One region of the Micromonospora sp. NBC_00330 genome, then DNA from elsewhere that is predicted to be linked to it. Evidence: riboswitches for the same ligand, from Rfam matches in the RefSeq annotation. Region 1 holds a riboswitch; each other region holds the start of a gene.
The links. Region 1 has a riboswitch for cobalamin ahead of OG598_RS13955 (ribonucleoside-diphosphate reductase subunit alpha). Riboswitches for the same ligand answer to the same signal wherever they lie in the genome.
Positions count from the first base shown of each region.

Region 2: linked by a shared signal. The riboswitch ahead of cobN (cobaltochelatase subunit CobN) and the one ahead of OG598_RS13955 (ribonucleoside-diphosphate reductase subunit alpha) in region 1 are both predicted to bind cobalamin.
Region 3: linked by a shared signal. The riboswitch ahead of OG598_RS06695 (acyl-CoA thioesterase) and the one ahead of OG598_RS13955 (ribonucleoside-diphosphate reductase subunit alpha) in region 1 are both predicted to bind cobalamin.

Region 1 covers NZ_CP108012.1:3,104,161-3,108,343, forward strand. The annotation lists gene OG598_RS13955 (ribonucleoside-diphosphate reductase subunit alpha) at 1-1,764, opposite strand, end outside; cobalamin riboswitch at 1,957-2,173, opposite strand; gene OG598_RS13960 (enolase C-terminal domain-like protein) at 2,604-4,001, shown strand; gene OG598_RS13965 (FadR/GntR family transcriptional regulator) at 4,009-4,183, shown strand, end outside.
Region 2 covers NZ_CP108012.1:2,178,656-2,182,838, forward strand. The annotation lists gene OG598_RS09550 (RNA polymerase sigma factor) at 1-56, opposite strand, end outside; gene OG598_RS09555 (hypothetical protein) at 185-520, shown strand; cobalamin riboswitch at 736-912, shown strand; gene cobN (cobaltochelatase subunit CobN) at 1,171-4,183, shown strand, end outside.
Region 3 covers NZ_CP108012.1:1,517,287-1,521,469, reverse strand. The annotation lists gene OG598_RS06700 (zinc-dependent alcohol dehydrogenase family protein) at 1-780, opposite strand, end outside; gene OG598_RS06695 (acyl-CoA thioesterase) at 895-1,341, opposite strand; cobalamin riboswitch at 1,539-1,752, opposite strand; gene OG598_RS06690 (copper resistance CopC family protein) at 1,884-3,947, shown strand; gene OG598_RS06685 (copper chaperone PCu(A)C) at 4,013-4,183, shown strand, end outside.

The sequences.
Region 1 (4,183 bases):
CCGCAGCCCGTACGCCTCGACCCGCTCGCGCAGCGCGTCCCACCGCGCGGTCTGCGTACCCTCGACACCCCACAGGTCGGGCTGGAGCTGGCCCCGCGCGGCCCGGGTCTGCGGGTACGCCGGGTGCGCGCCGAAGTCGCGCGCCAGGTCGACGGACGTCTCCAGTGCGGTCAGGTACAGCTCCTCGCTGATCCGGGTGGACAGCTCCCGGGCGGCCGGCGAGTCGAACGGCAGCCGCAGCGCGAAGAAGACGTCCTGTAGGCCCATCAGCCCGAGTCCGACCGGCCGCCAGCGGGGGTTGCTCGCCGCCGCCTGCGCGGTCGGGTAGTAGTTGATGTCGATGACCCGGTCGAGGAACGTCACAGCGGTCCGCACCGTGGCGCGCAGCCGCTCCCAGTCGATGCCGCCGTCGGCGAGGTGGGCGGCGAGGTTCACCGAGCCGAGGTTGCACACGGCGGTCTCGGTGTCGCTGGACACCTCGACGATCTCGGTGCAGAGGTTGGACAGGTGCACCACGTTGCCCGGCTCGGCGGTCTGGTTGCACAGTCGGTTGGCGGCGTCCTTGAAGGTCATCCAGCCGTTGCCGGTCTGGGCGAGGGTCCGCATCATCTTTGCGTACAGCTCCCGTGCCGGGACCTGCCGCACGTAGCGGCCCTGCGCCTCGGCCTCCCGGTACGCGGCGTCGAACCGCTCCCCCCACAGGTCGGGCAGCTCGGGCACCTCGTGCGGGTCGAACAGCGACCACAGCTCGTCGGCCTCGACCCGGCGCATGAACTCGTCCGGGATCCAGTTGGCCAGGTTGAGGTTGTGGGTGCGCCGGGCGTCCTCGCCGGTGTTGTCCCGCAGTTGCAGGAACTCCTCGATGTCCGGGTGCCACGGCTCCAGATAGACGCAGGCAGCGCCCTTGCGCCGGCCGCCCTGGTTTACCGCGGCGACGCTCGCGTCCAGCGTGCGCAGCCACGGCACGATCCCGTTGGACTGCCCGTTCGTGCCCCGGATCAGCGCTCCGCGGGAGCGGACCCGGGAGTACGCGATGCCGATGCCACCGGCGAACTTGGACAGGTTGGCGACCTGGGCGTACCGCTGGTAGATCGAGTCCAGCTCGTCGAGCGGGGAGTCGACCAGGTAGCAGGAGGACATCTGGGTGTGCCGGGTCCCGGAGTTGAACAAGGTCGGTGAGCTGGGCAGGTAGGCCAGGCTGGACATCAGCCGGTAGAAGTGGACCGCCTCGTCCGCGGTCCGGGACAGGCCGCAGGCCACCCGCAGCAACCAGTACTGCGGGGTCTCCAGCACCAGTCGGCTGGTGGGGTGGCGCAGCAGGTAGCGGTCGTACACGGTGCGCAGGCCGAAGTACTCGAAGCGGCGGTCGCCGTCCCTGTCGATGGCGTGGTCGAGCGTCGCGGCGTGTGCGGCGACGAACGCGGCGGTGTCGTCGCCGATCAGGCCCTCGGCGTGGCCGACCCGGATCGCCGCGCTGAACGAGGTGATGCCCTGTCGACGCACCTCCTTGTCGACGTAGCCGGCCAGCAGCCGCGCGGCGAGGCGCGAGTACTGCGGCTCCTCACCGATCATCTCGGCGGCGGTCTGGATGGACAGCCGGTCCAGTTCCGCAGTGGTCGCGCCGTCGTAGAGGCCGCTGATGGTGCGGGTGGCCACCCGCATCGGGTCGACGTCGGTCAGGTCGTCGGCCCACCGCTCGACGGCCCGGACGATCTTGTTCACGTCCACGGGTTCGGTGCCGCCGTCGCGCTTGCGGACCTGCATCGGCGTCCGTCGCGCTGTCGCGTCGCCGCTGGCCGGGACTACCTCGGTGACTGTCACCACTCGCTCCTCGGAGTTCGAGACCTGGTGGCCCGGACGCGAGGAGACAGACACCGACGGACGCCACGCCAGCCCGGCGTGGGTCAGGTGGCGTCAGCCGTCCCACGCGGCCTCGGACCGCCGCCCACCCGGGTGCGGGTACGCGGCGCGCTGGCAGGTCTTCGGACTCGCGGGCACGACCGGGCTCGCCGGTCTCCTACTGGCCGTCGCTTCCCAGGCCGATTGGTGGCCCAGTGCTGATGACGGCTGTCGTTCCCACTCACCGCTGCGGGACAGTCCCGGATTTCCACCGGGTTCCCTGTTGCCTCGACCACCCTGGATGAGCGGCCGAACCAGCTGCGTTCGACACCATATATAGGGACGCAGCCGTTGTCACACCCCACATGTCGGTCTCGGGCGTGTCGGCGGCGACTCGGTGACCACCGTCACCGCCCCGGCCGACCACGCCACGCCGACCGACGCCGGACACCGGAGACGGGCTCTCCGCGCGGGTGTCGACAGTCGACAAAGATTTGACGTATCGAGGCCACGGTGCCGCAAGCCACACCCATACGCGGCCGTCAATGCCTCAGGGCGGGGTGGAACATCCAATCTCCACGACCCGCCACAGCCGCCACCTCCGCCCGCCAACCGGCACGATGGGCGGCAAGGCGGATCGACCCGGTGAGCCAAACATCATATGTCTGTGGGCCTGCAGTGATCGACATCGTTGACGTGCTGGAGCGGCCCTCCGTATACTCCCAGTGATCATCTGATCTTTAGCCTAGCCGGGCGAGGAGCGCATGCCGCAGATCACTGCCGTCACCGTCGAAGACGTCCGCTTCCCCACCTCCCTGACCGCTGACGGCTCAGACGCCATGAACAAGGACGGCGACTACTCGGCGGCCTACGTCGTCCTGCACACCGACGGCGTCGACGGCGCGGGCGAGCCACTCGCGGGGCACGGCCTGACCTTCACGATCGGTCGAGGCAACGACATCGTCGCGGCGGCGGCAGTCCACCAGGCGCAGCTTCTCGTGGGCCTGGACGTGGCGACGATGGCAGCGGACATGGGCGCCGTCTACCGCCTCCTCACCTCCGACTCGCAACTGCGCTGGCTCGGTCCGGAGAAGGGCGTCGTCCACCTGTCCCTGGCCGCCGTGCTGAACGCGTCGTGGGACCTGGTCGCCCGGCTCGCCGACAAGCCGCTGTGGCGGCTGCTCGTCGACATGTCCCCCGAGCAACTCGTCGACATCGCGGACCTGCGCTACCTGTCCGACGCGCTGACCCGGGACGAGGCACTGGCCATCCTGCGGGGCAAGGAGGGCACGAAGGCCGCCCGCCTCGCCGAGCTCGACCGGACCGGCTACCCCGCCTACACCACCTCGGCGGGCTGGCTCGGCTACGGCGACGACAAGCTGCGCCGGCTGTGTCAGGAGGCGGTGGACACCGGCTACGGCTACGTCAAACTCAAGGTGGGCGCCAACCTCGACGACGACATCCGCCGATGCGCTATCGCGCGGGAAATCCTCGGGCCGGATCGCAACCTGATGATCGACGCCAACCAGGTGTGGGACGTCGGTCAGGCCATCGAATGGGTCACCGCCCTCGCCCAGTTCACACCACTGTGGATCGAGGAGCCGACCAGCCCCGACGACATCCTGGGCCACGCGGCCGTCCGCCGCGCCGTCGCTCCGATCGGCGTCGCCACCGGCGAACACTGCCACAACCGGGTGATGTTCAAGCAGCTGTTCCAGGCCGAGGCCATCGACTTCTGCCAACTGGACACCGGCCGGTTGGCCAGCATCAACGAGATCGTCGCCGTGCTGCTGCTCGCCGCGAAGTTCGACGTCCCGGTGTGCCCGCACGCCGGCGGTGTCGGGCTGTGCGAGATGGTCCAACACGTGTCGGTGCTCGACTACGTCGCGATCTCGGGGGACCTCACCAACCGGGTCACCGAGTTCGTCGACCACCTGCACGAGCACTTCACCGATCCCTGCATCATCCGGGACACCGGCTCCGGCAGCGGATACGTCCTGCCCAGCCAGCCCGGCTACTCCACCCGGATGCGTCAGGAGTCGGTGGCGCTCTACCGGTTTCCCGACGGCCACTACTGGGCGGCGACAGACCCGACTACCGTGTCATCTCCGGAGGCGGCGTACGTGATCGCGGGTGGGAAGGCCACCCCCGCCGGCCGTTAGGGGGATCATGTCTCGCACTGACGAAGTGGTCAACGGCATCAAGCGGATGATCCTCGAAGGGCAGTTCAGGCCCGGGGACCGGTTGCCCATCGAGAAGGACCTGGCCGAGCAGCTCGGTGTCTCGCGGGGGTCCCTGCGCGAGGGGATGTCGGCCCTGTCGATCCTGGGCATCGTCAACATCC
Region 2 (4,183 bases), 930 kb from region 1:
GCGCGGGTGACGAGCGCCTCGTCGTCCAGGGGAGCCTCCGTTCGGATCACACTCATGACACCGCCCACCCGCCGTGGGTTCCACAGGGATTTCCCGGCGCAGGTCAGCTCTCTCCCATCCGGCGTGCAGCGTATTGCCAGGAACCGGTGCTGCACTGGAGGGACGTCGAGGAGAGGGGCGGGGCATGAGCTGGTTCAACCGCCGGTCACGGGGTGCCGAGGCGACCCCGACGAAGCTGGACCGGGAGGCGACCCGCGACGACCTCGCGGCGCTGGAGGCGTTCGTGGCCACTCGGCGCGGGGTGGAGTTCTACCTGGAACCGGAGACGACCGCGACGGACACCACTGTGGTGGCGATCGCCCACGACGGCGAGTGGATTCGCCGCCGTACCGGAACGCCCCGCGCGGCCGGTTCCATCGCCCGCAAGCACGCGGTGCCACTGTACGAGGCGGCGCGCACCGGCTACCCGGAGCGGATGCGGACCTGGAGCCGGGCCCACCCGGAACGCCACGCCCGCTGATCGGCTGAATCGTCTACGACATCAGCTCCAAAGGGGCCGCCTGAACGCTCCGCCCCCCGGCCACGGGCCCAGTCCGCGAGGCCGATCAACCAGTTCGCCCAGCCCGCCGTTGCGGCGAGAGGCATCACCCGCGCGCCGATATTTCCGCAGGTCAATGTGGTGAGCGTGGTCGGGTGGTGGTGGGGTCCGCGTTGACCGGTGGCGCGGCGGTGTGGCAGCATTCGCGGCCTGACGGCAGTGAAGGAAGTCGGTGCGAATCCGACGCGGTCCCGCCACTGTCACCGGGGAGCGATCCCCCCTCGTGAGTCACGGCCGTGTGTCTGCGGTTGGAAGGCCGGGGGAGAGCGTTGATCCGGAAGCCAGGATACTTCGGCCGTCGGGACGTACCCCAGGGCGTGGACACCCGAGGAGGACCCGATGACGCACGGCGTCTCATTCATCGACGATTATCGTCGTATCGCGCTGCAGGCAGTGCGTTCCAAGGACACCGGCCACCGGCACCGCTGAGCTGATCGCCCGGCGCTGACCGGCCCCGACGCATGCGTCGGGGCGCTGGTCGCGCGGGCCGTCGTACCGGCCGACGCCGTACCCACCCGCATCGCCCCGGTCGCCCCCGTGAGGGCCCAGGGCGTCACTTTCCGGAGCCTGCCGTGCGCATCCTGCTGCTGTCCACCGCCGACACCGACCTGCTGGCCGCCCGCGCCAGCGGCGCCGACTACCGGCTGGCCAACCCCGCCCGAGTCACCGCCGAGGAGGTGCCCGCCCTGCTCGACGGGGTCGCCCTCGTCGTCGTACGCCTGCTCGGCGGTCGGCAGGCGTGGCCGGACGGCCTCGCCGCGGTACTCGCCACCGGCGTGCCGACGGTAGTGCTCGGCGGTGAGGCGCTGCCCGACGCGGAGCTGATGGCCATCTCCACAGTGCCGTCCGGGGTGGTCACCCAGTCGCTGGCGTACCTGGTGGAGGGCGGCCCGGACAACCTGGGGCAGTTGGCCCGGTTCCTCTCCGACACGGTGCTGCTCACCGGCGAGGGGTTCGCCGCACCCGCGCCCACCCCGGCGTACGGCGTGCACGGCGAACACCCCGCCGACCCGGATCGGCCCACGGTGGGGATCGTCTTCTACCGGGCGCATGCCCTCGCCGGCAACACCGACTTCGTCGACGTGCTCGCGGACGCGGTCCACGACGCCGGCGGCAACCCGCTGCCGATCTTCTGCGGCTCGTTGCGCGGGCTGACCGCTGGCGCCGGCCCGCTCGGGCTCTTCGCCCGCTGTGACGCGCTGCTGGTCACGGTGCTGGCGGCCGGCGGCGCGGTCGCCGCCGACGCCTCCGGTGGCGGCGACGAGGACGCCTGGGACGTCGGAGCCCTGGCCGCCCTGGACGTGCCGGTCATCCAGGCGCTCTGCCTCACCAGTACCCGCGCGCAGTGGGCCGACAGCGACGCCGGCCTGTCCCCGCTGGACGCCGCCATGCAGGTGGCCATCCCCGAGTTCGACGGCCGGATCGTCTCCGTGCCGTTCTCGTTCAAGCAGATCGACGCCGACGGGCTCTCGGTCTACGCCGCCGACCCCGAGCGGGCCGCCCGGGTCGCCGGGATCGCGATGCGCCACGCCCGGCTGCGGTACGTGCCGCACGCCGACAAGCGGGTCGCCGTGGTGCTCAGCTCGTACCCCACCAAGCACTCCCGGGTCGGTAACGCCGTCGGGCTGGACACCCCGGCCTCGGCGGTCCGGCTGTTCGCCGCGCTGGCCGAGGCCGGCTACGACCTGGGTGACGCGCCACCGCCCGACGACGGCGACGCGCTGATCCACGCGCTGATCGCCGCCGGTGGTCACGACGTGGAGTGGCTCACCCCGGAGCAGTTGGCCGCCGCCGAGGCCCGTGTTCCGGGGTCGACGTACCAGCGCTGGTTCGACCAGGTCCCGGCCGAGCTGCGCGAACGGATGAGGGAGCACTGGGGTGAGCCGCCGGGCGAGCTGTACACCGAGGGCGCCGACATCGTGCTCGCCGGGCTGCGCTTCGGCAACGTGGTGCTGCTGATCCAGCCGCCCCGCGGCTTCGGGGAGAACCCGATCGCCATCTACCACGACCCGGACCTGCCGCCCAGCCACCACTACCTGGCCGCGTACCGCTGGTTGACAGCGCCGGTCGCGGACGGCGGCTTCGGCGCGGACGCCGTGGTGCACCTGGGTAAGCACGGCACCCTGGAGTGGCTGCCCGGCAAGGGCCTCGGCCTGGCCGCGGACTGCGCGCCCGACGCGGTCCTCGGCGACCTGCCGCTGGTCTACCCGTTCATCGTCAACGACCCCGGCGAGGGCACCCAGGCCAAGCGGCGGGCGCACGCCGTGGTCGTCGACCACCTGGTCCCGCCGATGGCCCGCGCCGAGACCTACGGCGACCTGGCCAAACTGGAACAACTGCTCGACGAGTACGCGACAGTGCAGGCCCTCGACCCGGCCAAGGTGCCCACCGTGCGGGCCCAGATCTGGGACCTGGTGCGCGCCGCCGAGCTGCACCACGACCTGCACGCCGAGGCGATGCCCGACGCGGACGACTTCGACGACTTCGTGCTGCACCTCGACGGGTACCTGTGCGAGGTCAAGGACGTGCAGATCCGCGACGGGCTGCACATCCTCGCCGACGCGCCCACCGGCGAACCCCGGGTCAACCTGGTCCTGGCGGTGCTACGCGCCCCGCAGATCTGGGGCGGCGCCCGGGCCCTGCCCGGCCTGCGACAGGCCCTCGCCGTCGCGTACTCCCTCGACGAGCAGGAGCTGCTCGCGTCGCCGGGACAGCGACTGGCGCTGCCCGCCGCGCTGACCGACGTGGTGGACGGGCCGGCCGGCACCGCCGCCGACGCGATCGACCTCATCGAGGCCCTCGCGCGGCGGCTGGTCGTCGGCATGGAGACCCTGGACTGGGCCGTGGACACTGTCGACGCCGTGGTGGCGGAGGTGACCGGTCGGCCGATCCCGGACGTCGCCGCGGTGCTGCACTTCGCCGCCACCGAGCTGGTGCCCCGACTGGACCGGACCACCGACGAGCTGACAAACACCCTCGGGGCGTTGGACGGCAGGTTCGTGCCGCCCGGCCCGTCCGGCTCACCCACCCGGGGCCTGGTCAACGTGCTGCCCACCGGCCGCAACTTCTACTCCGTCGACCCGAAGGCCATCCCCAGCCGCAACGCCTGGGACGTCGGGGTGGCCCTCGCCGATTCGCTGCTGGCCCGACACCTCGCCGACACCGGGGCGTACCCCCGCTCGGTGGGGTTGACGGTGTGGGGCACCAGCGCGATGCGGACCCAGGGCGACGACATCGCCGAGGTGCTCGCGCTGCTGGGCTGCCGGCCGGTCTGGGACGACAGGTCCCGGCGGGTCACCGGCATCGAGGTGGTGCCGACCGCCGACCTGGGCCGCCCGCGCGTCGACGTCACAGTGCGCATCTCCGGCTTCTTCCGCGACGCGTTCCCGCACGTGGTGGCGCTGCTCGACGACGCCGTCCGGCGGGTCGCCGCCCTGGACGAGCCGGACGAGGAGAACTACCTGCGGGCGCACGTCGCCGCCGACCTCGCCGAGCACGGCGACGAGCGGCGGGCCACCGCGCGGATCTTCGGCTCCAAACCCGGCGCGTACGGCGCTGGGCTGCTGCCCCTGATCGACGCCCGGA
Region 3 (4,183 bases), 1.6 Mb from region 1:
GCCGGAGTAGGTCGCGCCGCGGAACGACAGCGGGGCGAGCGAGTGTGAGCCCCAGCCCAGCGCGCTGACGACGTGCCCCTGGTAGGTGCGTACCGCCGCGAACGACGCGTCGAGCGTCGCGCCACCGACGTTGTCGACGACGATGTCGAACCCTTCGCCGCCGGTGTACCTCTCGACGTACTCCTCGACCTTGCTCGTGGTGTAGTCGATCGGCACGGCGCCCAGGCTCTCGATCACCCGCATGCTCGCCGGCCCGCCCGTGGCGTACGCCTCGGCGCCTCGCGCCTGGGCGAGTTGCACGCCCACGTAACCGACCCCGCCGGCGCCGCCGTGCACCAGCACCTTCTGCCCGGCGCGGACCCCGGCCCGGTCGACGAGCCCCTCCCAGGAGGTGATCGCCGCCAGTGGCAGCGCGGCGGCCTCCCGCATCGAGAGGGTGTTCGGCTTGCGGGCCAGCAGCCGGGCGTCTACTGCGGCGTACTCGGCAAGCGAACCCTGGAGGTCTCCCACGCCCCCGCACAGCCCGTACACCTCGTCTCCCGGCTCGAAGCCGGTCACCTCCGCGCCGACCGCCGCGACGACGCCGGCAAGGTCCAGGCCGAGCACCGCAGGCAGCTCGACCCGCGCGTGCGCGGCCTTTCCGGCCTGGATCTTCGTGTCGAGCGGGTTGACCCCGCTGGCGACGATCCGCACCAGCACCTGCCCGCGCTCGGGGGTGGGTTTATCGATTTCCTCGACCGTCAGCGGAACGTCGAACTCCCGCAGCACCGCAGCACGCATGGCAATCCACACTCTCCGTGATCGAGGCGTCACGTGGACGCTATCCGACCGGATAGGTGGCGGGGCGGGTTCCTCGGACCGCGCCCGCGCTGCGACGGGCGGACCGCGCGCGGGTCAGTCGTCTTCGGCACCGTCGAGCAGCGCGCGCCGCAGTGCCAGCCGGTGCTTCCGGCGGATCTCCGCCTCGCGGTACCGTCGCCGGTCCGCATCGGTCTCCGGCAGCAGCGGCGGCACCGTACGAGGCTGGCCGTCGTCGTCGATGGCGACCATGACCAGGTGGGCGGTTGCCACGTCGGTGGGCGGCACGGCCCGGTCCCACCGGTCTGCGGTCACCTTGACGGCCACCTCCATCGAGCTGCGGCCGGCCCAGGTGATCCGGGCGTCGACGTGCACGACGTCGCCGACCCGCACCGCGCGGAGGAACGCGGTCTCGTCGATGGCGGCGGTCACCGCCGGCCCGTCGGAGTGCCGGGCGGCGACCACACCGGCGACGGAGTCGATGAGGTTGAGGATCCGGCCGCCGTGCACCGTACCCATCAGGTTGGTGTGGTGCTGGTCCATGATCTGCGAAAGGGTCAGGTGCGACGCCGACGGCGCTCGGCCGGGGATCGTGGTGGTGTCGTGCACAGCGGTAGTCCGTCCCTCGGGAAACCACACCGCCGGGTCGCGGACACACGTTGGCGAGGATCTGGCCGTGCGCCACACGCACGGCCCGTCACCCGCTCAGCCCACCCGCGAGGCCGACGGCAGCGCACACGGTTGTGTACGCGGCGCCGGCAGGTCTTCGGACTCGCGGGCCTGACCGGTCGCGCCGGTCCCCTACTGGCCGTCGCTTCCCAGGCCACTGGCCCAGTGCTGATGACGGCGGTCGTTCCCACTCACCGCTGCGGGGCAGCCCCGGATTTTCACCGGGTTCCCTCTTACGACGCCCCGCCGGTCACGACGGGGCGAACCAGCGCCGCCGGCGAGCATAGCTGGCCAGGGAATGTGTCCATCCGGGGCGTCCTGCCGGGGCGGCGGATGGCCTCATCGTCAACTTTTGTCGTCTGAGGAAGAAGATCGTCACCTCTTGAAAAAAGTCTCGCGAGGGTGAGGATATCCAGATGCGTCGTCTCCCCCAGACTTGCGGGCGGGTGGTCTCGGGCCTCCTCGCGTTCCTCCTCGCCTCGGCGGTCGCCCTCCTCGCGTCCGCCCAACCCGCCGCAGCTCACGGGACCCTCGCCGCGTCCACACCGGCGAGCGGCGCCACAGTGCGCGAGCCGTTGACGGAGGTGCGGCTGTTCTTCACCGAGAAGGCCGCGGCCAACGCGTTCTTCACGATCACCGCCCCGGGCGGCGCCCGTGTCGACAACGGCTGGTCGCAGGGTGAGCCGAAGCCGCTGGACAAGCCGGTACGGGAGTACTTCCTGGTCAACGGGCAGTTCGAGCCACGGGAGTACACGACGGGGTTCCCCGCGGTGGTGTCCGTCGCCCACCTGCCCGCCAAGGGCCAGTACTCGGTGAGCTACCTGTCGGTCGCCTCGGATGGCGATACAGTGCGGGGCACCCTGACCTTCCGCTACGACGGGCGGGTGACGGCAGCACCGAAGGGGTGGAGCCCGCCGTCGACCCAACCGGACCCGGCGCTGGTGGCCGCCACCGAGCAGCACAACACGTCCGGGCAGGCCTCGGCGGTGCCGACCACAGCGGACGATCCGTCGAGCCCGCCGGCTGCGGCGGCCCCGTCGACCGGGTCGACCGAGGAGAGCGGTTCCGGGGCACCGGCCTGGGCCGGCTGGGCGGCGGCGGTCGCGGCGGTCGGGGCGGTGGCGGGGTTCGTCGTCTGGCGTCGCCGATCCGCCGGCACACCCACCGGCCGGGGCCGTGCCTCGGGGGCGACCTCCGGTCGACGCGGCGGTGGCGCCCGTGCCACGAACAGGGCCGGCGCTGGCAGGACGGTCGGCGGCAAGGCTGCCAAGGACAAGGCCGTCGGGGGCAAGGCTGGCGCTGGCAAGATCGGCGCGGCGACCGGCGTCGTCGCGCGTACCGCGAGCGACAAGCAGCGGCCCGCCACCGTGCCGGCGGCGCGCAAGGGCAACACGGTCGTCACGGCCCGCACGGACGTTGCTGTCGATCCGATGCCCACCGATCAGGTGACCAAGGCCCTCGCCAGCACGGACGGCGAGCCGGCGGTCGACCCCCGACCGCGGGCCGACACGGACCTCGCCGCCGCGACGCCTGGGTCCCGGTTGAGCAACACCCACCTGGCGCTGTTCGTCGGTGGTCTGGTGGTGGCCCTGTTGGCCGGGTTCGGGTTGGCCCGTATCGGCACCGCCGACGAGAATCCGGCGACCGGCAACGCACGACCGTCAGCCGGTGGACCGCCCGCCTCGGGCCAGGTGGGCTCCGCGACCGACGGGCACCAACACCCGGCCGGTACGGGGCCGCACACGCATCGGGGTGACGACGCGACGGGCGCGACGCTGGCGACCGGCACGACGGTCAGCGCCGGTGGGTACACCCTGCAACCGCTGGAGCGGTCCCAACCGCCTGGTGTACGCGCCGACTACCGGTTCCGGATCGTCGGGACCGACCGGCAGCCGGCAACGACCTTCGCGGTCGTCCACGACAAGCCGTTGCACCTGATCGTGGTGGGCCGTGACCTGTCCGGCTACCAGCACCTGCACCCGACGATGGCGCCCGACGGCACCTGGAGCGTCCCCCTGACGCTGGCCCGACCCGGCGGCTACCGCGTCTTCGCCGACTTCTCGGTCACCGCGGCCGACGGCAAGCAGCAGCCTCTCGTGCTGGGCGTCGACCACACGGTGCCCGGCGCGCACACCCCGACCGCGCTGCCGCCCGCTCAGGCGCAGGCGACGGCTGGTCCGTACGCGGTGTCGATGACCGGCTCCCCGACGGTGGGGGTGACGGCGCCGATCCACTTCCAGGTCAGCGCCGACCCGACCGTACCGGCGCAGTTGGAGCGCTACCTTGGCGCGTACGGACATCTGGTCGTGGTGCGTGAGGGTGACCTCGGCTACGTGCACGTCCACCCCGAGCAGGAGCTGGTCGACGGGACTGTCAAGTTCTGGCTGACCGCGCCGAGTTCGGGCCGGTACCGGGCCTTCTTCGACTTCCAGGTCGCCGGCACTGTGCACACCGGGGAGTTCACGATCAACGTTCCCTGAGTCCGGAACTTTCTCCGAGCTGCGGCCGACCAACCTCCCAGCAGCAACCATCGGAGGAAGAACACATGCGCACCACCAGCCCGAACGCTTCACGCCGCCGGTCGGCCGCCATTCTCGTCGCCGCGATCCTGACGGTGGGCGTCGCCGGTTGCGGCTCGTCGGACTCTCCGTCGACAGCGCAGGCGGGCCCGTCCGCGTCGGCCTCGGCCAACCCGGACGCTGGTGTGCTCGGCATT